One region of the Microbispora sitophila genome, then DNA from elsewhere that is predicted to be linked to it. Evidence: predicted binding sites of a transcription regulator. Region 1 holds the regulator's gene; each other region holds the start of a gene.
The links. The regulator LexA, encoded in region 1, represses DNA repair genes until DNA is damaged. The targets are predictions, from matches to a motif close to TCGAACANNTGTTCGA.
Positions count from the first base shown of each region.

Region 2: a site for LexA is predicted at 3,105-3,120, ahead of IL992_RS28305 (Rv2578c family radical SAM protein). Genes of this name have one in related genera too.
Region 3: a site for LexA is predicted at 2,759-2,774, ahead of ruvC (crossover junction endodeoxyribonuclease RuvC). Genes of this name have one in related genera too.
Region 4: a site for LexA is predicted at 1,925-1,940, ahead of recA (recombinase RecA). Genes of this name have one in related genera too.

Region 1 covers NZ_JADBGC010000014.1:144,812-149,449, reverse strand. The annotation lists gene IL992_RS25630 (cellulase family glycosylhydrolase) at 1-1,566, shown strand, start outside; gene lexA (transcriptional repressor LexA) at 1,658-2,374, opposite strand; gene nrdR (transcriptional regulator NrdR) at 2,810-3,280, shown strand; gene IL992_RS25615 (vitamin B12-dependent ribonucleotide reductase) at 3,413-4,638, shown strand, end outside.
Region 2 covers NZ_JADBGC010000016.1:171,235-175,872, forward strand. The annotation lists gene IL992_RS28290 (erythromycin esterase family protein) at 1-73, opposite strand, end outside; gene IL992_RS28295 (CatB-related O-acetyltransferase) at 129-782, opposite strand; gene IL992_RS28300 (TetR/AcrR family transcriptional regulator) at 1,262-1,873, shown strand; gene IL992_RS28305 (Rv2578c family radical SAM protein) at 1,972-3,096, opposite strand; gene IL992_RS28310 (DUF3040 domain-containing protein) at 3,232-3,489, shown strand; gene IL992_RS28315 (RNA polymerase sigma factor) at 3,531-4,638, opposite strand, start outside.
Region 3 covers NZ_JADBGC010000021.1:53,574-58,211, forward strand. The annotation lists gene yajC (preprotein translocase subunit YajC) at 1-66, opposite strand, end outside; gene ruvB (Holliday junction branch migration DNA helicase RuvB) at 310-1,359, opposite strand; gene ruvA (Holliday junction branch migration protein RuvA) at 1,472-2,092, opposite strand; gene ruvC (crossover junction endodeoxyribonuclease RuvC) at 2,089-2,691, opposite strand; gene IL992_RS48585 (GNAT family N-acetyltransferase) at 2,813-3,985, opposite strand; gene IL992_RS32515 (YebC/PmpR family DNA-binding transcriptional regulator) at 4,056-4,638, opposite strand, start outside.
Region 4 covers NZ_JADBGC010000006.1:210,696-215,333, reverse strand. The annotation lists gene IL992_RS13120 (ABC transporter ATP-binding protein) at 1-395, shown strand, start outside; gene IL992_RS13115 (ABC transporter permease) at 392-1,477, shown strand; gene IL992_RS13110 (hypothetical protein) at 1,501-1,776, opposite strand; gene recA (recombinase RecA) at 2,107-3,207, shown strand; gene IL992_RS48915 (regulatory protein RecX) at 3,216-4,211, shown strand; gene rny (ribonuclease Y) at 4,492-4,638, shown strand, end outside.

The sequences.
Region 1 (4,638 bases):
ACCGGTTCGCCGGCGAACGCCGCCGGTACGGGCACCGGCTACCTGCACACCAGCGGGAACAAGATCGTCGACAGCACCGGCGCCACGGTCCGGCTGACCGGCATCAACTGGTTCGGCATGGAGACCGACAACAAGACCTTCCACGGGTTGTGGGCGAACAACCCGTGGAAGAGCCAGCTCGACCTCATGGCGAACCTGGGCTACAACACGATCCGGGTGCCGTTCTCGGACGACGCGCTGAAGCCGGGCGCGCAGGCGACGAGCGTCAACACGTACTCCAACCCCGACCTGATCGGCCTGTCCCCGCTGCAGATCCTCGACAAGGTCGTGGACTACGCGGGCCAGAAGGGCATGCGGATAATCCTCGACCGGCACCGCCCGACCAGCGCGGGCCAGACGGCGTTGTGGTACACCTCGGGCGTCCCCGAGTCCACCTGGATCAGCGACTGGAAGTCGCTGGCCCAGCACTACGCCGGCAACACCACCGTCATCGGGGCCGACCTGCACAACGAGCCGCACGCCGACGGCACCAACCCGAACGCCACCGGCTCCTGCTGGGGCTGTGGCGACGAGTCGCGTGACTGGCGCCTGGCGGCCGAGCGCGCGGGCAACGCCATCCTGTCCGTGCAGCCCAACTGGCTGATCTTCGTGGAGGGCGTGAGCTGCCCGAGCGGCGGCCTGTCCAACGTCTGGGACAACGACACCAGCAACGACGAGGACTGCGGCTGGTGGGGCGGCAACCTCACCAAGGCCGGGCAGTACCCGGTGCGGCTGAACGTGGCCAACCGGCTCGTCTACTCGCCCCACGAGTACGCCACGTCGGTCTACCACCAGGCGTGGTTCGACGACCCGTCGTACCCGGCCAACATGCCGGCCGTCTGGGACAAGTACTGGGGCTACCTGTACAAGCAGAACATCGCGCCGATCATGGTCGGCGAGTTCGGCACCACGCTGGCCAGCAACATCGACAAGATCTGGCTCCAGGAGCTCATGAAGTACATGGGCAGCGGGGTGAACGGCATGTCGTTCACCTACTGGTCGTGGAACCCCAACTCGGGTGACACGGGCGGCATCCTGAAGGACGACTGGGCGACGGTCGACCAGGCCAAGCAGAGCATCATCTCGCCCTACCTGATCCCGCCCACGGGCGGCAACCCGACGCCGCCGGTGTCGCCCTCGGCCTCGCCGAGCGTGTCCCCGTCGGTCTCGCCGTCGGCGTCTCCCTCCGCGTCGCCGTCCGCGTCCCCTTCGTCGCCGGGCGGGAAGACGTGCACCGCCACATACAAGGTCGCCAACCAGTATCCCGGCGGCTTCCAGGGCGAGGTCACGGTCAAGGCGGGGTCGTCCGCCATCTCGGGCTGGACCGTGAAGTGGGCCTTCCCGAACGGCCAGAGCATCAGCCAGCTCTGGAGCGGCACGCTCAGCGCGAGCGGAGCCAACGTCACGGTGACGAACCTGTCCTACAACGGCGCGCTGGGCGCCGGGGCCTCGACCACGTTCGGCTTCAACGGCACCTGGTCGGGCACCAACGGCGTCCCGTCGCCGGTGAGCTGCACCGCCTCCTGACGGCGAACCGAACACGGCACAGCAGCACAAGCCCGGCGCTCACGAGAGCGCCGGGCTTGTCCCCTGTGCGGCGTCCGGAACCGGCGGACGGTTACAGCTTGCGCAGGACGGCCGTGACCTTGCCGAGCACGGTGGCCTCGTCACCGGGGATCGGCTCGTAGTTGGGGTTGTGCGGCACCAGCCACACGTGCCCGTCCTTGCGCTTGAACGTCTTCACGGTGGCCTCGCCGTCGATCATGGCGGCCACGATGTCGCCGTTGTCGGCGACCGGCTGCTGCCGCACCACGACCCAGTCGCCGTCGGCGATGGCGGCCTCGATCATCGAGTCACCGGAGACCTGGAGCAGGAACAGCGTGCCCTCGCCCACGAGCTGCTTGGGCAGCGCGAACACGTCCTCGATGCTCTGCTCGGCGAGGATGGGACCACCGGCCGCGATGCGGCCGACCAGCGGCACGTAGGCCGCGGTGGGCCGGTTGAACCCGGCCTCCTCCTCGGAGGTGGCGTCCGGGTCCACCCACAGCACCGGCTCGCCCGGCAGCCGGACCTCCAGGGCCCGGGGCCGATGCGGGTCACGCCGGAGGTAGCCCTTACGCTGGAGCGCCGTGAGCTGGTGCGACACGCTGGAGGTGCTGGTCAGCTGGACCGCTTCCCCGATCTCCCGCATGGACGGCGGATAGCCGCGCTGCTGGACCGAGTCGCGGATCACCTCGAGGATCTTCCGCTGCCTGGGGGTGAGGCCAAGCGAGTCGCGCCTGCGAACCGCGAGGTCGCTGACGCCATCCGCTTGCTCACTTCGGTCACTCACGATGCCACCTCTCAATCCGTGTTCCTCATGTCGCACAGAGCGACCGTACCGCGATTCAAGATCACCGTCAAACAATTGTTCGATATCCAGCGAAATCGCCGATCTCGCCGTCCATCCACCTCATCGTACGGGAGTTCGATCGATCCCGTGTTCGATTTACCCGATCTTCTCTGGGCGCTGTACGCCCAGGTCAGAAGCCGTACGGAAATGGGCCGGGAAAAGCGCGTAAAGGGCGTATTCCGCGACCCGCGGGGCAGGTGATGCGGCGGTGACTGGAGGTGCGACACGCGCGCCGAACAGGCACTTCCCCTCCCGTGGCCGGTTCGACTTGCGTTCAAGGTCGGGCACTCCTACGGTTGGACCACAACATCTAGTAGTCACAGCGGTGTAAGTTCACCACACCTTGTGTTCGGGATGTGCGTTCAGGGAGGCGATGAAGTGCACTGTCCGTTCTGTCGCCACCCGGACACCCGGGTCGTGGACAGCCGTGCGGCCGAAGACGGGGCGGCGATTCGCCGCCGGCGCACCTGTCCCGAGTGCGGGCGCAGGTTCACCACCCAGGAGACCGTGCTGCTGATGGTGAGCAAGCGCAGCGGAGTCACCGAGCCGTTCTCCCGGGAGAAGGTCATCGCCGGCGTGCGGCGGGCCTGCCAGGGACGCCCGGTCAGCGAGGACTCCCTCGCCCAGCTCGGGCAGCGCGTCGAGGAGAGCATCCGGGGCACCGGCGCGGCCGAGATCGCCTCCCACGAGGTGGGCCTGGCCATCCTGGGTCCGCTCCGCGACCTCGACGAGGTGGCTTACCTGCGCTTCGCGTCGGTCTACCGGGGATTCGAGACGCTGGCCGACTTCGAGGCGGAGATCGAGCGGCTCAGGGCGGCCAGAGGCGACCGGGAGCCGATCGAGGAGTGAGCGCCTCCCGGGAGACCGGGACGGGGCGAAGGCGGCGGCACGGCGCGGGTGCGGTGGCCGCGGCGCGACGATGAGGTTGTAACGAGCGTGGTCCGAAAGAGGGGCTCCACCGGCCCCTGGGAGGGGGAAATCATGACGGAGACCGTGAGCGGAACCGTATCGGGCGCGGGGGGCCGGGCGGGCAAGCGCCCGCGCAAGGGCTTGAAGATGAAGCGCGTCTTCACCACCCCGGGTGTCCACCCGTACGACGAGGTCCGCTGGGAGCGGCGCGACGTCGTGATGACGAACTGGCGGGACGGCTCGGTCAACTTCGAGCAGCACGGCGTGGAGTTCCCGGACTTCTGGTCGGTCAACGCGGCCAACATCGTCACCACCAAGTACTTCCGCGGGGCCGTGGGCACCCCGCAGCGCGAGTCGAGCCTCAAGCAGCTCGTCGACCGGGTCGTGGGCGTCTACACCAGGACCGGCGTCGAGAACGGCTACTTCGCCTCCGAGGAGGACGCGGAGATCTTCGACCACGAGCTCAAGCACGCGCTGATCCACCAGATCTTCAGCTTCAACTCCCCGGTGTGGTTCAACGTCGGCACCCGCTCGCCCCAGCAGGTGAGCGCCTGCTTCATCCTGGCCGTGGACGACACGATGGAGTCGATCCTCGACTGGTACAAGGAAGAGGGCGTGATCTTCAAGGGCGGCTCCGGCTCCGGGGTCAACCTCTCCCGCATCCGCTCCTCCAAGGAGCTCCTGTCCAGCGGCGGCACGGCCAGCGGCCCGGTCTCCTTCATGCGCGGCGCCGACGCCTCCGCCGGCACCATCAAGTCGGGCGGCGCCACCCGCAGGGCGGCCAAGATGGTCGTCCTCGACGTGGACCACCCCGACATCGAGGAGTTCATCGAGACCAAGGCGCGCGAGGAGGACAAGATCCGCGCGCTGCGCGACGCCGGGTTCGACATGGACCTCGGCGGCAAGGACATCGTCTCCGTCCAGTACCAGAACGCCAACAACTCGGTGCGGGTCTCCGACGAGTTCATGCGCGCGGTCGAGGCCGGCGGGAAGTTCGGCCTGCGGGCCCGGCTGACCGGCGAGGTCATCGAGGAGGTCGAGGCCCGGTCGCTGTTCCGCAAGATGGCCCAGGCCGCCTGGGAGTGCGCCGACCCCGGCGTGCAGTACGACGACACGATCAACGACTGGCACACCTGCCCGGAGACCGGGCGTATCACGGCCAGCAACCCCTGCTCGGAGTATGTCCACCTGGACAACTCCTCGTGCAACCTCGCGTCGATCAACCTGCTGAAGTTCCTGCGTGACGACGACAGCTTCGACGTCGCGACCTTCGTGAAGGTCACCGAGCTGATCATCAC
Region 2 (4,638 bases), on a different contig from region 1:
CGAGGTGGGTGAGCGGAACGGCATGGCGGCGAAGCCAGCCGGCGAACGGGTTGTGGTGGGACGAAGCGGGCATGCTGATGGCTCGATTCCGAAGTGCTGGAACTCTGACGTGCTGAAACGTGAGTGGATCATCGGTGCGGGGGCGCCGACGCCGCGGTCTCCAGGTCGTCGATGCTTCCGGACATGATCGTGCGGAGGTATTCGGTGATGTGCTGGAGCGGCCAGTCCCACCAGGCCACCGCGAGGAGACGCTCGATGTCCGCGTCGCTGTAGCGGCGGCGGATGAGCCGGGCGGGGTTGCCGCCCACGATGCCGTAGTCGGGGACGTCGTCGACGACGACGGATCCGGAGGCGACGATCGCTCCGTGACCGATGCGTACGCCGGGCATCACCATGGACCGGTATCCGAGCCAGACGTCGTTGCCGACCACGGTGTCGCCCCGTGCGGGCAGGCCGGTGACGAGGTCGAAGTGCTCCGTCCAGGAGCCGCCCATGATCGGGAAGGGGAACGTCGAGGGGCCGTCCATGCGATGGTTGGCGCCGTTCATGATGAACCGCACGCCCTCGCCCAGCGCGCAGAACTTCCCGATGACCAGTTTCTCCGGCCCGTAGTGGTACAGCACGTTGCGGGTCTCGAAGGCGGTCGGCTCGTCCGGGTCGTCGTAGTAGGAGAACTCGCCGACCTCGATCAGCGGTGAGGTGATCAGCGGTTTGAGCAGCACCACCCGCGGCTGCTCGGGCATCGGATGCAGCACGGTCGGGTCGGCGGGCACGGTCGGCATCACCGGTCGTTTCCTTTCAAGGGGGTGTTCGCGGGCCTGGGCGCGTCAGGCGTTGAGGACCTCTGACGGCTCGCCGAGCTTGCGCGCCAGGGCGAGAGACTGCGCAGTCCACAGGAGCCGGCCGACCGGCGCCGAGAGCCGGGCGGCAGGCGCGGCGGGATGTCTTGCCGAGTTCGTTCTCACGGGCGATCCCGACCCGCGATGAGCGAACAGGTCACCGAGTCACGGGCGAGCCTGCGGGCGAAGGACGTGGCGACGGCAAGAGCGGTGATCTGTGCGGGCATTCGGGCGCTCGGAAGCACTCGGGGACAGGGCGGCCGTCAGAGGCCGCACGGCCGGGCGAGCGCTTCGGGAGAGCATCGACGACTCCATTATTGCGACAGTTGATGCATTAAGATACTGCCACGACGCCGTCCCACCGAGCAACCGGACCGCCAGCGATGACTCCTTCAGCGCCACAACCCGAGGGTTCCGGCCCCGTGCCGCCGTCCAGGCGCCGCCCCGGCGGCCGTACCGCCCGTATCCGCAGGCAGGTGCTCGACGCGGTCCTCGCGGAGCTCGGGGAACGCGGTTATGACGGGCTCAGCATGGACGCCGTCGCCGCCCGCGCGGGTGTGCACCGTGCGACGGTGTACCGGCGCTGGGGAGATGTCGGAGGGCTGCTCGCCGACGTCCTGGACGCGGCCAGTGACGACGCCTGGCAACCCCCGGACACCGGCTCCCTGGAGGGCGACCTGGCGGCGCTGAACCGTGAGATCCAGGACGCGCTGACCGCACAGCCGCCGATCGTGTCGGCCCTGATCGCCGCCTCGTTCCGCTCCGACAAGGCCGAGCACGCCCAACGGCGGCTCTGGGAGGACCGCTACGTCCGCTGCGAGATCATCGTCGACCGGGCCATCCGGCGCGCCGAACTCCCCCCGCACACCGACGCCCGGCCACTGCTCATCGCCGCCACCGCACCCGTGTACCACCACCTGGTGCTTCTCCGCACACCACCCGACCCCGGCCTGCCCGGCCAGGCGGCCAGAACCGCCGCCCTCGCCGCAGCCGCCGGCGCCTTCACCGCGCCCTCGCCGGCCGGCGGCACCTGACGGGCCCGGCCAGGGCCGCCCCCGCCGATCCGGGTACGTGACGTGTGGCGGTCCGCGCGGCCGGTTGCACGGGAATCCTGCGGATGGAAGGCCGCTACCTAAAGGAGCGTGAGCTGTTCGGGCGTCGCGGCCGGTGCGGGCGGGGGGACCGGCCGCTCGCCGGGCCGCTGCCCAACACCGGCGCCGCGCGCCTCTGCTGCTCGATCGCCGCGCGCTCCTGCTGCTTCGCCCCCGCGCGGGGCCGACCGGCCGATGCCGTGCTCGCGGGCGAGCGTGCGCACGGCCTGGCTGATCCGTTCCTGGTATGCCTTGGGGGCGTAGGCGCCCCGGCCGTACAGCTCCAGATAGCGGGGGACGAGCCGGGGATGCTCGCGCGACAGCCAGGCCATGAACCACTCGCGCGCGCCCGGCCGCAGGTGGAGCACGATCGGTGTGACGTGCGTCGCGCCGGTCTCGGCGATGCGGCGCACGGTGGTCTCCAGCGCCCGCGGGGAGTCGCAGAGATAGGGGAGGATCGGCGCCATGAGCACGCCGCACGGGATGCCGTGCTCGTTCAGCGTGGCGCACACCTCCAGCCGCTTGCGCGGTGACGGGGTGCCGGGCTCGACGGCCCGCCACAGCGACTCGTCCGTGAATCCGACCGAAACGGCGGTGCTGACGTCGGTCACCTCGGCCGCCTCGGCGAGCAGGTCGAGGTCGCGCAGGATCAGCGAGCCCTTGGTGAGGATCGAGAACGGGTTGCGGGCGTCCCGCAGGGCCGCGAGGATGCCCGGCATCAGCTGGTAGCGGCCCTCGGCCCGCTGGTAGCAGTCGACGTTGGTCCCCATCGCGATGGGGTGCCCGCCCCATCGAGGCGCCGCCAGCTCCCTGCGTACGAGGTCGGGGGCGTTGACCTTCACGATGATCTTCGAGTCGAAGTCGCGGCCGGAGTCCAGGTCGAGGTATTCGTGCGTCCTGCGGGCGAAGCAGTACGTGCACGCATGGGTGCAGCCCCGGTAGGGATTGATCGTCCATTCGAACGGGACCCGGCTGGCCGAGGGGACCCGATTGATGATCGACCGCGCGTGGATCTCGTAGAACGTCACGCCCCGGAACTCCGGGGTGTCGAAGGTCCGCGTCACGGCCGACCGGGCGAACAGGGGCGTCGTCTCGCCCCGCCCGCCGTCTTGCCCGCCGTCCCCTGTGTCCATGCCCACGTCGAGGCGCAGCCCGTCCCACCGCACTCTCTGATTAGAACAGAGGTTCGATGGAGATCGCAACGTGCAACGCGTCGTAAATCGCGGCCCTGGAAACGGCTAACGATCTTCATCGTTGGGCAGAACGTCGGCACATACCTTGCGTTCTGGGAGTGTTGCGCGATGGCCTGGTCGCAGGACGAAGAGCGGATGCTGGCGATGATCGAGCGGCACCTCACCGACGAGGACCCGAAGCTTGCGGCCAGGCTCGAGTCGTTCAACCACCGTGCGGGGCGCGGGCGGCAGGGGCGGGGTGCGGGCCGTCGCCGGCCGGGCCGCTCCACCGTGATCATCGCGGTGAGCTGGCTGCTCATCGCCACGTTGATCGCGACCTTGCTGGTCATGGCCCTGCGGCACGACGCCGCGGCTCTCCCGGTGTAGCCGCGTTCAGGACCTCGCCGACCAGGCCGGTGCCGAGCCCGTCATGAGCCGGCGCTGCCGGGTTCTGTCCGGACGGAGGGCGCGGTCTCGCCCAGCCGCTCGGCGAGGAAGCGCCGTTCCGGCTCGGTCTGCGCGAGGTCGAGCGCCCGGCGGTAGGCGTGGTGAGCCTCGGCGGCGCGGCCGGCGCGACGCAGGAACTCTGCGCGGGTGGCGTGGAAGTACCGGTAGTGGCCGAGGTCGAGGCGGTCGAGGATGGCCAGGCCGGCTTCGGGCCCGTCGATCTCGGCCACGGCGATGGCCCGGTTCATTTCGACGATCGAAGAACGGGTCTGCCGGGCGAGCGTCTGGTACAGCGCGGCGATCTGCCGCCAGTCGCGGGGCTCATGCAGGTGCAGGTCGGCGATGGCCGCTTGGACCAGGTAGGGCCCGGGGCGGCCTCGTGCCATGGCCCGCCGCAACAGCGCCAGGCCCTCGTCGATCTGCCGCGTGTCCCACAGAGTACGGTCCTGGTCGTCGAGGGGGACGATCCGCCCGTCGCGCAGGCGGGCCGCTTTGCGCGCGTCGTGCAGCAGCATCAGCGCCAGCAGCGCGAGTACTTCAGGTTCGTCAGGCATCAGGCCGGCGAGCGCCCGGCCGAGGTGGATCGCTTCCGCGGTAAGGTCGACGCGGCCGCCGCCCCAGCCCTGGTTGAAGATCAGATAGACCACGGCGAGGACGGCCGCCAGCCGGTCGGGCAACTGGTGATCGGGCGGCACGGCGAACCGGATGCCCGCGTCGCGGATCTTGTGTTTGGCCCTGGTCAGCCGCTTGCTCATGGTCTCGAATGGGACGAGGAACGCCAGCGCGATCTCGTCGGTGGACAGGCCGCCGAGGGTGCGCAGGGTGAGCGCCACCTGCGCCTCGAGGGCGAGCGCCGGGTGACAGCAGGTGAAGATCAGCTCCAGTCGCTCGTCCGGGATGGCGGCGTCATCCATGGGTGCCTCCGGTGGCTGTGACCCCGTCTCGATGTCGCGGGTGAGCAACTTCGTCTTGTCGGCCAGGACCTGCCGGCGGCGCAGGTGGTCGATGGCGCGGTTGCGCGCGGTGGTGATGAGCCAGCCGGTGGGGTTGGCCGGTTCCCCGTCGCGTGGCCAGCGTTCGGCGGCGACG
Region 3 (4,638 bases), on a different contig from region 1:
GAGGAAGTAGAAAACCACTACCAGCAAGATCAGTGGCAGGAACGTCCCAAGCGGGTTGTTACCCACGGGGGCCACCCTTCCGTAACGTGATGAACCGGCCTGACGCCGGAGGTCTTGTGCGCTTCACACGCGGGCCACCGCGACTTCTCGCGTGTGCGGCCAGTCAAGCCACGCAGTGTATGCGAGCCCGCTGAAGCCCGGCAACGAACCCACGGCCCGGCGGGCAGGAAAGTTCCCGTTTCATGGGCTTCGCAATCGGTCTGTTACCTCTTTGCCCCAGTTTCCGCTTCCAGCTGCCGCGGCCGGCACTCAGGACCCGTCGAAGAGCGTCGGCACCGCCACCGAGCCGACCGCGTCAGGAGGCGGAGTCAGGCCGAGATGCGCCCAGGCGGCGGCGGTGGCGACGCGGCCCCTCGGGGTGCGGGCCAGCAGCCCCTGCCGCACCAAGAAGGGCTCGGCCACGACCTCGACGGTCTCCGGCTCCTCCCCCACGGCCACGGCGAGCGTCGACAGGCCCACCGGGCCGCCGCCGAACTTGCGCAGCAGCGCGTCGAGCACGGCACGGTCGAGCCGGTCCAGCCCCTCGGCGTCGACCTCGTACAGGTTGAGCGCCGCCGCCGCGATCTCACGGGTGATCACGCCCTCCGCGCGGACCTCGGCGAAGTCGCGCACCCGCCGGAGCAGGCGGTTGGCGATGCGAGGCGTGCCGCGCGAGCGGCGAGCGATCTCGTGGGCGCCCTCGTCCGGCAACTCCACCGACAGCAGCCGCGCGGAGCGCCGCAGCACCTGCTCGAGCTCGGCGACCTCGTAGAAGTCCATGTGGGCGGTGAAGCCGAACCTGTCGCGCAGCGGCGCGGGCAGCAGCCCCGCCCGGGTGGTGGCCCCGACCAGCGTGAACGGGGCGATGTCGAGGGGGATCGAGGTGGCGCCTGGGCCCTTGCCGACGACGATGTCCACCCGGAAGTCCTCCATGGCGAGGTAGAGCATCTCCTCGGCCGGGCGGGCCATGCGGTGGATCTCGTCGATGAACAGGACCTCGCCCTCGGTCAGCGTGGACAGGATCGCGGCGAGATCGCCCGCGCGCTCCAGCGCCGGGCCCGAGGTCATCCGCAGCGGCGCGCCGAGCTCCGAGGCGATGATCATCGCGAGCGTCGTCTTGCCGAGCCCGGGGCCGCCGCTCATCAGGACGTGGTCGGGCGGGCGGTTGCGGCGCAGGGCGCTCTCCAGCACCAGCGACAGCTGCTCGCGCACCCGGCCCTGGCCGATGAACTCGTCCAGGCGCCGGGGACGCAGCGCGGCCTCGATCGCCCGCTCGTCGCCCTCGGGTTCCGGCGACACGAGATCCCGCTCGAAGCTCACTCGACACCATCCGCTCGGCCTGCCGGGACCCGTCCGCTTCCCGGTGAAAATTTCATCGAACCATCAGCCCGCCGCGCGCCCCGCACGGGGCGAGGCGCGGCCCGTCACGAGGTCACCGCACGCTCAGCGCCCGCAGGGCGGACTTGAGCAGCGACGCCACCTGGGGGCTGCGGCCGGCCGCGACCTCCGCCTCGGCCTCCGCGGTGACCGCCGCGAGCGCCTCGTCGGCGTCCCTGGACGAGTAGCCGAGCCCGACCAGTCCCGCGTGGACCTGGTCGCGCCAGACGGGCGCCGCCGCCGCGCCGTTCAGCGCGGCGTCGACGGCCGCCGCCGGGGCGCCGAGCTTGTCCTTGAGTTCAAGCACGATGCGCTGCGCGCCCTTCTGGCCGATGCCAGGCACCATCGTCAGGGCCTTGATGTCGGCGCTCGCCACCGCGACCCGCAGCGCGTTGGGCGCGTGGACCGCGAGCATGGCCAGGGCCAGGCGCGGCCCGACCCCGCTGGCCGTCTGGAGCAGTTCGAAGACCGTGCGCTCGTCGTCGGAGGCGAAGCCGTACAGCGTGAGCGAATCCTCGCGGACCACGAGCGAGGTGGACAGCCGGGCGGGTTCGCCGACCCGCAGCCCGGCCAGGGTGCCCGGGGTGCAGTGGACGAGCATCCCGACGCCGCCCACCTCGACCACGGCGCTGTCGGCCCCGATCGCCGCCACCTGCCCCGCAACGGATGCGATCACCGCGTGTTCCCTCCCCGGTCCGGACGCCCGGCCGCGACTTCGCCGGGCCTCACAGTCCTACCAGAGCTCGCGGGGCCCGCACCCCCGGAACGGGCCCGGGCCAGGGCGTCGGCTAGGCGGTGCTGCACGCCGCCGCGCCAGACGTGACAGATGGCGAGGGCGAGCGCGTCGGCCGCGTCCGCGGGCTTGGGCATGGCGTCGAGCCGCAGCAGCCGGGTGACCATCGTGCCGACCTGCTTCTTGTCGGCGTTGCCGTTGCCCGTGATGGCGGCCTTGACCTCGCTCGGCGTGTGCAGCGCGACCGGCAGCCCCCGCCGGGCGGCGCAGACGATCGCGACGGCCGACGCCTGGGCCGTCCCCATGACCGTACGGACGTTGTGCTGGGCGAAGACCCGTTCGACGGCGACCGCGTCGGGCCTGATCTCGTCGAGCCAGCGCTCGATCTCCGCCTCGATGACGACCAGCCGGGACCCGATGTCGTCGTCGGCCGGGGTGCGGACCACCCCGACCGACAGCAGGCTCAGCGGCGCGCCCGGACGGCCCTCCACGGCGCCGAGACCGCACCGCGTCAGCCCCGGGTCCACGCCCATCACCCGCAGTTGGGGCAACCGCACCGGCACGCCTCCCTGATCCCGGCGGCGCGGCCACCGCGCGGCCGCCACTGCGCCGAACATCTGTTCGGTCGGTCACTCTATCGCGATCAGCGGCCGCGCGGGTGCGTCAGAAGTAGTCGATCATGTACGCGGTGCAGCCGAACGCGGCGTCCAGCGCGTCGTCGGCGTCGGGAGAGCCGCCGGTCAGCAGGCCGGCACGGCGGAGCGTGGCCGTGGGCACGCCGGCGAACAGCGCGGACATCCCGCCGATCGTGAGCCGCGTCGCGTCCCCGGAAGGCGCGTCCCGCCGGGTCACGGAGCCGGAGCCGCCGTCCACCCGCAGCAGCCAGTCGCCCGCGTTGCCCGGGCGCCGGGAGTCGGTCACCTCGACGGGGGTCTCGACGCGGACCCCGGCGGGGAAGCCGCGCCCCTCGACCGCGGCGGGCAGGTCGATCAGCCGGAACATCCACCGGGTCTGGGTGACCTCGTCCTTCGACCGCTCCCGCAGCATCCAGAGCACCGGGTCGGCCGGGTCGGCGCAGGCGGTCACCGACCTCGCGACGGACGAGGCGCTGCCGACCATCGACCACAGGGCCCGGGCCGTCGCCTCCGACCCCGCCAGCAGGTTGTCGACCTCGATGTTCCCGTCGCTCCACCGGTAGACGACGAACCCGTCCTCGGCCAGGTAGCAGAAGTCGTCGTCGTCCTCCAGCCACAGCCGCCAGGTCCGCTCGTCGAAGCACAGCGGCCCGCTCGCGCGCGTGGCGGCGTGCAGCCTGCCGATCAGGGCCACGAGCTCGGCCGCGTCGGCGGGACCCATCCGGCGCAGCTTGACCGCGCCGGCCGCGCCGCCGGGGCCGTCCAGCGTGCGCAGCGCCTCGGAGGGCAGGGTGATCCGCTGGAGCACGCCGGCGTGCTCGTAGCCCGCGCTCCGGTACAGCGGCGTGGTGGCCGGGTAGAGCGCGGAGACCGCGTGGCCGAGCTCCGCGCAGCGCTCGATCACCGCGTCCATGAGCGCCCGGCCCACTCCCCTGCCGCGGTCCTCCGGCGCCACCGTCACGCTCGCCACGCCGCCCATGGACAGCGGGCGGCCGTGCCACCACTGGACGTACGGGTTGACCCTGGCCGCGCCGAGGAGACGGGAGCCGTCGAAGGCGCCCAGGAAACGGCCTTCGGGCAGCATCGGGGAGACGAGCTTGCGCCAGGTCTCGGCGGCGCCGCCGGACAAGGGGCCGAAGGCGCGCCTGCGGTTGTCGAGGACGGCGTCCAGGTCGTCGCTCGTGAGATGACGGATTTCCACAACCGGCCAAGCTATGCGGGCCCCGGCGGCCTGTGCCACCGGTTTTCCGCCCCCCTGCCCGGCTCCGGAGTCAGGCCTCGACCTTCTCCATGACCTCGTCGCTCACGTCGAAGTTCGCCCAGACGTTCTGCACGTCGTCGCTGTCCTCGAGCGCGTCGATGAGCTTGAAGACCTTGCGGGCGCCCTCCTCGTCGAGGGGGACGTTGAGCGTGGGGACGAAGCTCATCTCGGCCGACTCGTAGTCGATGCCCGCGTCCTGCAGCGCCTTGCGCACGGGGATCAGGTCGGAGGCCTCGCAGACCACCTCGAAGTTCTCGCCGAGGTCGTTGACCTCCTCGGCCCCCGCGTCGAGGACGGCCATGAGCACGTCGTCCTCGGTCAGCGACCCCTTGGGGACGATCACGACGCCCTTGCGGTTGAACATGTACGACACCGAGCCGGGGTCGGCGAGCGAACCGCCGTTGCGGGTCAGCGCCACGCGCACCTCGGACGCCGCGCGGTTGCGGTTGTCGGTGAGGCACTCGATGAGGACCGCGACGCCGCCCGGGGCGTAGCCCTCGTACATGATCGTCTGCCAGTCGGCGCCGCCGGCCTCGAGGCCGCCGCCGCGCTTGCGGGCCCGCTCGATGTTGTCGATCGGGACCGAGTTCTTC
Region 4 (4,638 bases), on a different contig from region 1:
CGCTGGCGGTCGACGCGCTCGCGGAGGTGCTCAAGGACCGCGCCGCCGCGGGCGTGCCGGTGATCTTCTCCAGCCACCAGCTCGACCTGGTCGAACAGCTCTGCGACTCGGTGGGCATCATCTCGGCGGGCCGCATGGTGGCGTACGGGCCGGTCGGCGAGCTGCGCGAGCGGGAGGGCCGCGGGGTGCTGCGGGTCGTGGTCAGGGACGCCGCGCCCGGCTGGGCCGACGGCCTGCCCGGCGAGCTGACCCGCGAGGGCGACCGCGACGTCCTGCTGTGCGAGGAGGGCGACGACCAGGACATCCTGCGTACGGCGATCGGGGCGGGCAGGGTGGAGCACTTCGGTCGCAGGCAGCCGACGCTGGCCGAGATCTTCAGGGAGGCGGTGGCATGAACGGCCTGTGGCTGGTGGCCCAGCGGGAGATCCGCACGCGCGTCAGGACGAAGTCGTACCTGATCAGTCTGGCGGTCAGCGCCGTCCTGGTGGCCGCGCTGGCGTTCCTGCCCAAGGTCCTCGGCGGCGACGACACCTACGACGTGGGCGTCGTGGGCGACGCGCCCCCGGCCGCGGCCCAGCTCGCGTACTCCCGGTGGCCGGACGAGGCGGCCGCGCGGAAGGCCGTGATCGACGGCGACCTCGACGCAGCCCTGATCAACGGGGACAAGGTCCTCGCGAACGGCGAACTCGACCAGCGGCTCGGGCTGGTCCTGGAGAGCGCCCACCGCGACGCCCAGATCAAGGCGGCCGGCCTCACGATCTCGCCGCTGACGGTGGAGTCGGTCGGCGCGGACGCCCGCTACCAGGGCGTGCGCACCGGCATCGCCACGCTGATCGTGATGGTGCTGTTCTTCCTGCTCATCTACTCCTCGATGTTCGTCGCCATGGGCGTGGTGGAGGAGAAGGGCAGCCGCATCGTGGAGATCCTGCTCACCTCGGTGCGCCCCTGGCAGCTCCTGGGCGGCAAGATCGTGGGGCTGGGCTCGCTGGGCCTGGTCAACCTCGTCGTGGTCATCGCCGCCGGTCTGGCGGCGTCCTTCGCGACCGGCTTCACGGCCGACCTGCCGCCCGGGATGGGAGGCATCGTGGTCAGCGCGGTCGTCTGGTTCGTGCTGGGCTACGCCTTCTTCTCGGCGCTCGCCGCCGCCTTCGGCTCCCTGGTGTCGCGGCAGGAGGAGCTCAACACCGTCCTGACGCCGATGACCATGCTCATGATGCTCACCTATCTGACGGCCTACTTCGCCGCCGTCGAGCCGACGGGCACGGTCGCGCGCGTGCTGTCGTTCGTGCCGCCGTTCTCCTCGATGGTCATGCCCGTACGTACGGCGGCCGTCGACGTGCCGCTGGGGGAGATCCTCATCGCCGGAGCGCTCATGGTCGTGGCCGTGGTGGCCGTCCTGCTGGGCGCGGCCCGCGTCTACCGGAGGGCGGTGCTCCGCACCGGCGCGCGAGTCAAGCTGGGCGAAGTCGTTCGCTGACGGGCGGGGCGCCGCCGCGAGGATCAGGGGTGCCGGGAAAGCGTCCGACGGATCAGTTCGGCCGCACGGCCGGGGTCGTCGGCGCTCTCCTGGCCGCCCGGTGCCCACAGGAACATCCAGCCTTCCTTGGCGGGCGTCGCGAAGACGATCGTCTGCCTGCCGGTGCCCGGGTGCCATACGGACAAAACCGGATCGTCCGTGCCGAGCAGTCGCGCGGAGAGACCGTGCTCGGGGAGCCGCGCCGCGAGCGCCTCAAGGCGGGCCAGGCGCTGTCCGCTGTAGTCGCCGGTGCCCGTCACGTGGCCCCTCCAGCGGGGAGATCCAGCTTTGCTACAAGGATCGTCCCAGGTCAGCGCGCTGGCAACCATGGCAGAGTAACGCCCGGGAATGTAACGGCGCGGTCGGGACGCCGTTTGGCGGCGGGCTCGGCGGCGGTTCGGCATGTGATCGAACAGTCGTTCGGCTATATTGGACTGGTCGCCGCCGGGGTGCGCGCCGTCAGGTCGCCGGGGCGCGACAGGCTCCCGGCCCGCCTTCCGGGGCGGGCTGCGGGAAGCTCCGGAAAATGTCGGTGGCACCCCGTAGCTTTTCGGTGACCGAGCAGACGACCACCCTTCAGGGGGCACCCAATGGCAATCAACGACCGCGAGAAGGCCCTTGAGACCGCCCTCGCGCAAATCGAGCGGCAGTTCGGCAAGGGCAGCGTCATGCGTCTCGGAGACGACGCGCGTGCCCCGATCGAGGTCATCCCCACCGGTTCCATCGCTCTCGACGTCGCCCTCGGCATCGGCGGCTTCCCCCGCGGCAGGATCGTCGAGGTGTACGGCCCCGAGTCCTCCGGTAAGACGACCGTCGCCCTGCACGCCGTGGCCAACGCCCAGAGGGGCGGCGGCATCGCCGCGTTCATCGACGCCGAGCACGCCCTCGACCCCGAGTACGCCAAGAAGCTGGGCGTCGACGTCGACGCGTTGCTCGTCTCCCAGCCGGACACCGGTGAGCAGGCGCTGGAGATCGCGGACATGCTGATCCGCTCCGGCGCCGTCGACATCATCGTGATCGACTCGGTGGCGGCCCTCGTGCCGAAGGCCGAGATCGAGGGCGAGATGGGCGACAGCCACGTCGGCCTCCAGGCCCGCCTCATGTCGCAGGCCCTGCGCAAGGTCGCCGGCGCCCTGAACCAGACCCGCACGACCGCCATCTTCATCAACCAGCTCCGCGAGAAGATCGGCGTCATGTTCGGAAGCCCCGAGACCACCACGGGTGGTAAGGCGCTGAAGTTCTACGCGTCGGTGCGGCTCGACGTGCGCAGGATCGAGACGCTCAAGGACGGCACCGAGCCGGTCGGCAACCGGACCCGGGTGAAGGTCGTCAAGAACAAGATGGCCCCGCCCTTCCGCCAGGCCGACTTCGACATCCTGTACGGCATGGGCATCTCCCGCGAGGGCGGGCTGATCGACATGGGCGTCGAGCACGGGTTCGTGCGCAAGGCCGGCGCCTGGTACACGTACGAGGGCGACCAGCTCGGGCAGGGCAAGGAGAACGCCCGCAACTTCCTGAAGAACAACCCCGACATCGCCAACGAGATCGAGAAGAAGATCAAGGAGAAGCTCGGTGTCGGGCCGCGGCTCGACTCGCCGAGCGAGCCCCCCGCCGCTCCGGCGGCGCCGCCCGCCCCCACGTCCGGCCGGGGCAGCAAGGCGGCCAGCGCGCCCAAGCCGGGTGACGTCTGAGCGCAGGCATGAGGCGCGCGGAGGCCCCCGGCCCGGACGACGAGATCGGGCCGGGGCACTGGAACTCGGGACCCTGGGGGCCGGAAGAGCCGCACGGGCCGATTGAGGACGCGTCCGCGACGATCGCCGCCCTGCGCGCGGAGATTCGGCGTGCGGAGGCCGGGCGGGTGGAGACCGTGCGGGCGGAGACGGGGCGCGCGGAGACCGTGCGGGCGGAAGCGGGTTCGGAGGCCGATGTGGCCGGACGGCGCCGCCGGGGACGTGGCCGTCGGCGGGGAGACCGGGCAGGCCTGAGAGACCGGGAAGCGCTGGGAGACCAGGATGCGCTGGGAAACCGGGATGCGCTGACGGACTGGGAAGCGCTGGGAGACCGGGCGGGGCTGGGAGAGCGGGAAACGCGGACAGACCAGGAAGCCCGGAGAGGCCGGCGAGAGCGTAAGCGGTCCGGCGGGTGGCTTCCCGACGGGCCGCAGGAGGGCACCGCGGCGGGCGAGGGACCGCCGGCCGATCCCGAGGCGGTGGCGAGAGCGATCTGCCTGCGGCTACTGACGATGGCGCCCAAGACCCGGGCCCAGCTCGCGGACGCCCTGCGCAAGCGGGACGTGCCCGAGGAGGCGGCGAACGCCGTGCTGGAGCGGTTCTCCGAGGTCGGGCTCATCGACGACGAGGCGTTCGCCGCCGCGTGGGTGAGCTCCCGGCACAGCGGTCGCGGGCTCGCCCGCCGTGCGCTCGCCCAGGAGCTGCGACAGCGCGGCGTGGCCGAGGAGACGGTCAAGGACGCCGTCGGGCGGCTCGATCCGGACGAGGAGGCCGAGACCGCGCGCAGGCTGGTGGATCGGAAGCTGGCCGCCACCCGCGGGGTGGAACCGCAGGCACGGATGCGAAGATTGGTCGGCATGCTGGCCCGCAAGGGCTACTCGCCGGGACTCGCCTTCCGTGTGGTCCGAGAGGCGATCGAGGCCGAAGGCAGTCCGTCAGATGGGCTTCCGGATACCTTCGAGTGAGCCATAGCACCACACAAAAGTCACTTGACAGGGCATCTTTGCTTGCTCGTTACCTCTCTGACGCTTAATCTCGACCGCAGTGAGGAGTTACTCCGCGCAGCGCGGATTGCCATAACGGTGTACCACGACGGACGAGAGACATTGACCGGCCTTCGGGCCATATCGGTCGCCCCTCGGGGCGTCCGGGCATTGCGACGATATTTGTCCTGGTGACGCCACCGGGCGCTGCCGTGCTGCGCGTGTGACCCCTGCCAAGAGTTGTCGTGAGGGGTGAGCGCGCATGGACACGATCGTGATCGTTCTTGCGGTTGCGGTGGTGCTGCTGGCTCTCGTGATGATCGCCGCCCTCGTCATAGTCATGCGCCGCACCGGTGTCGTCACACCGCCCGGCCCCTCGACCGAGCAGCTCGCCGAGGTGAAGGCCGAG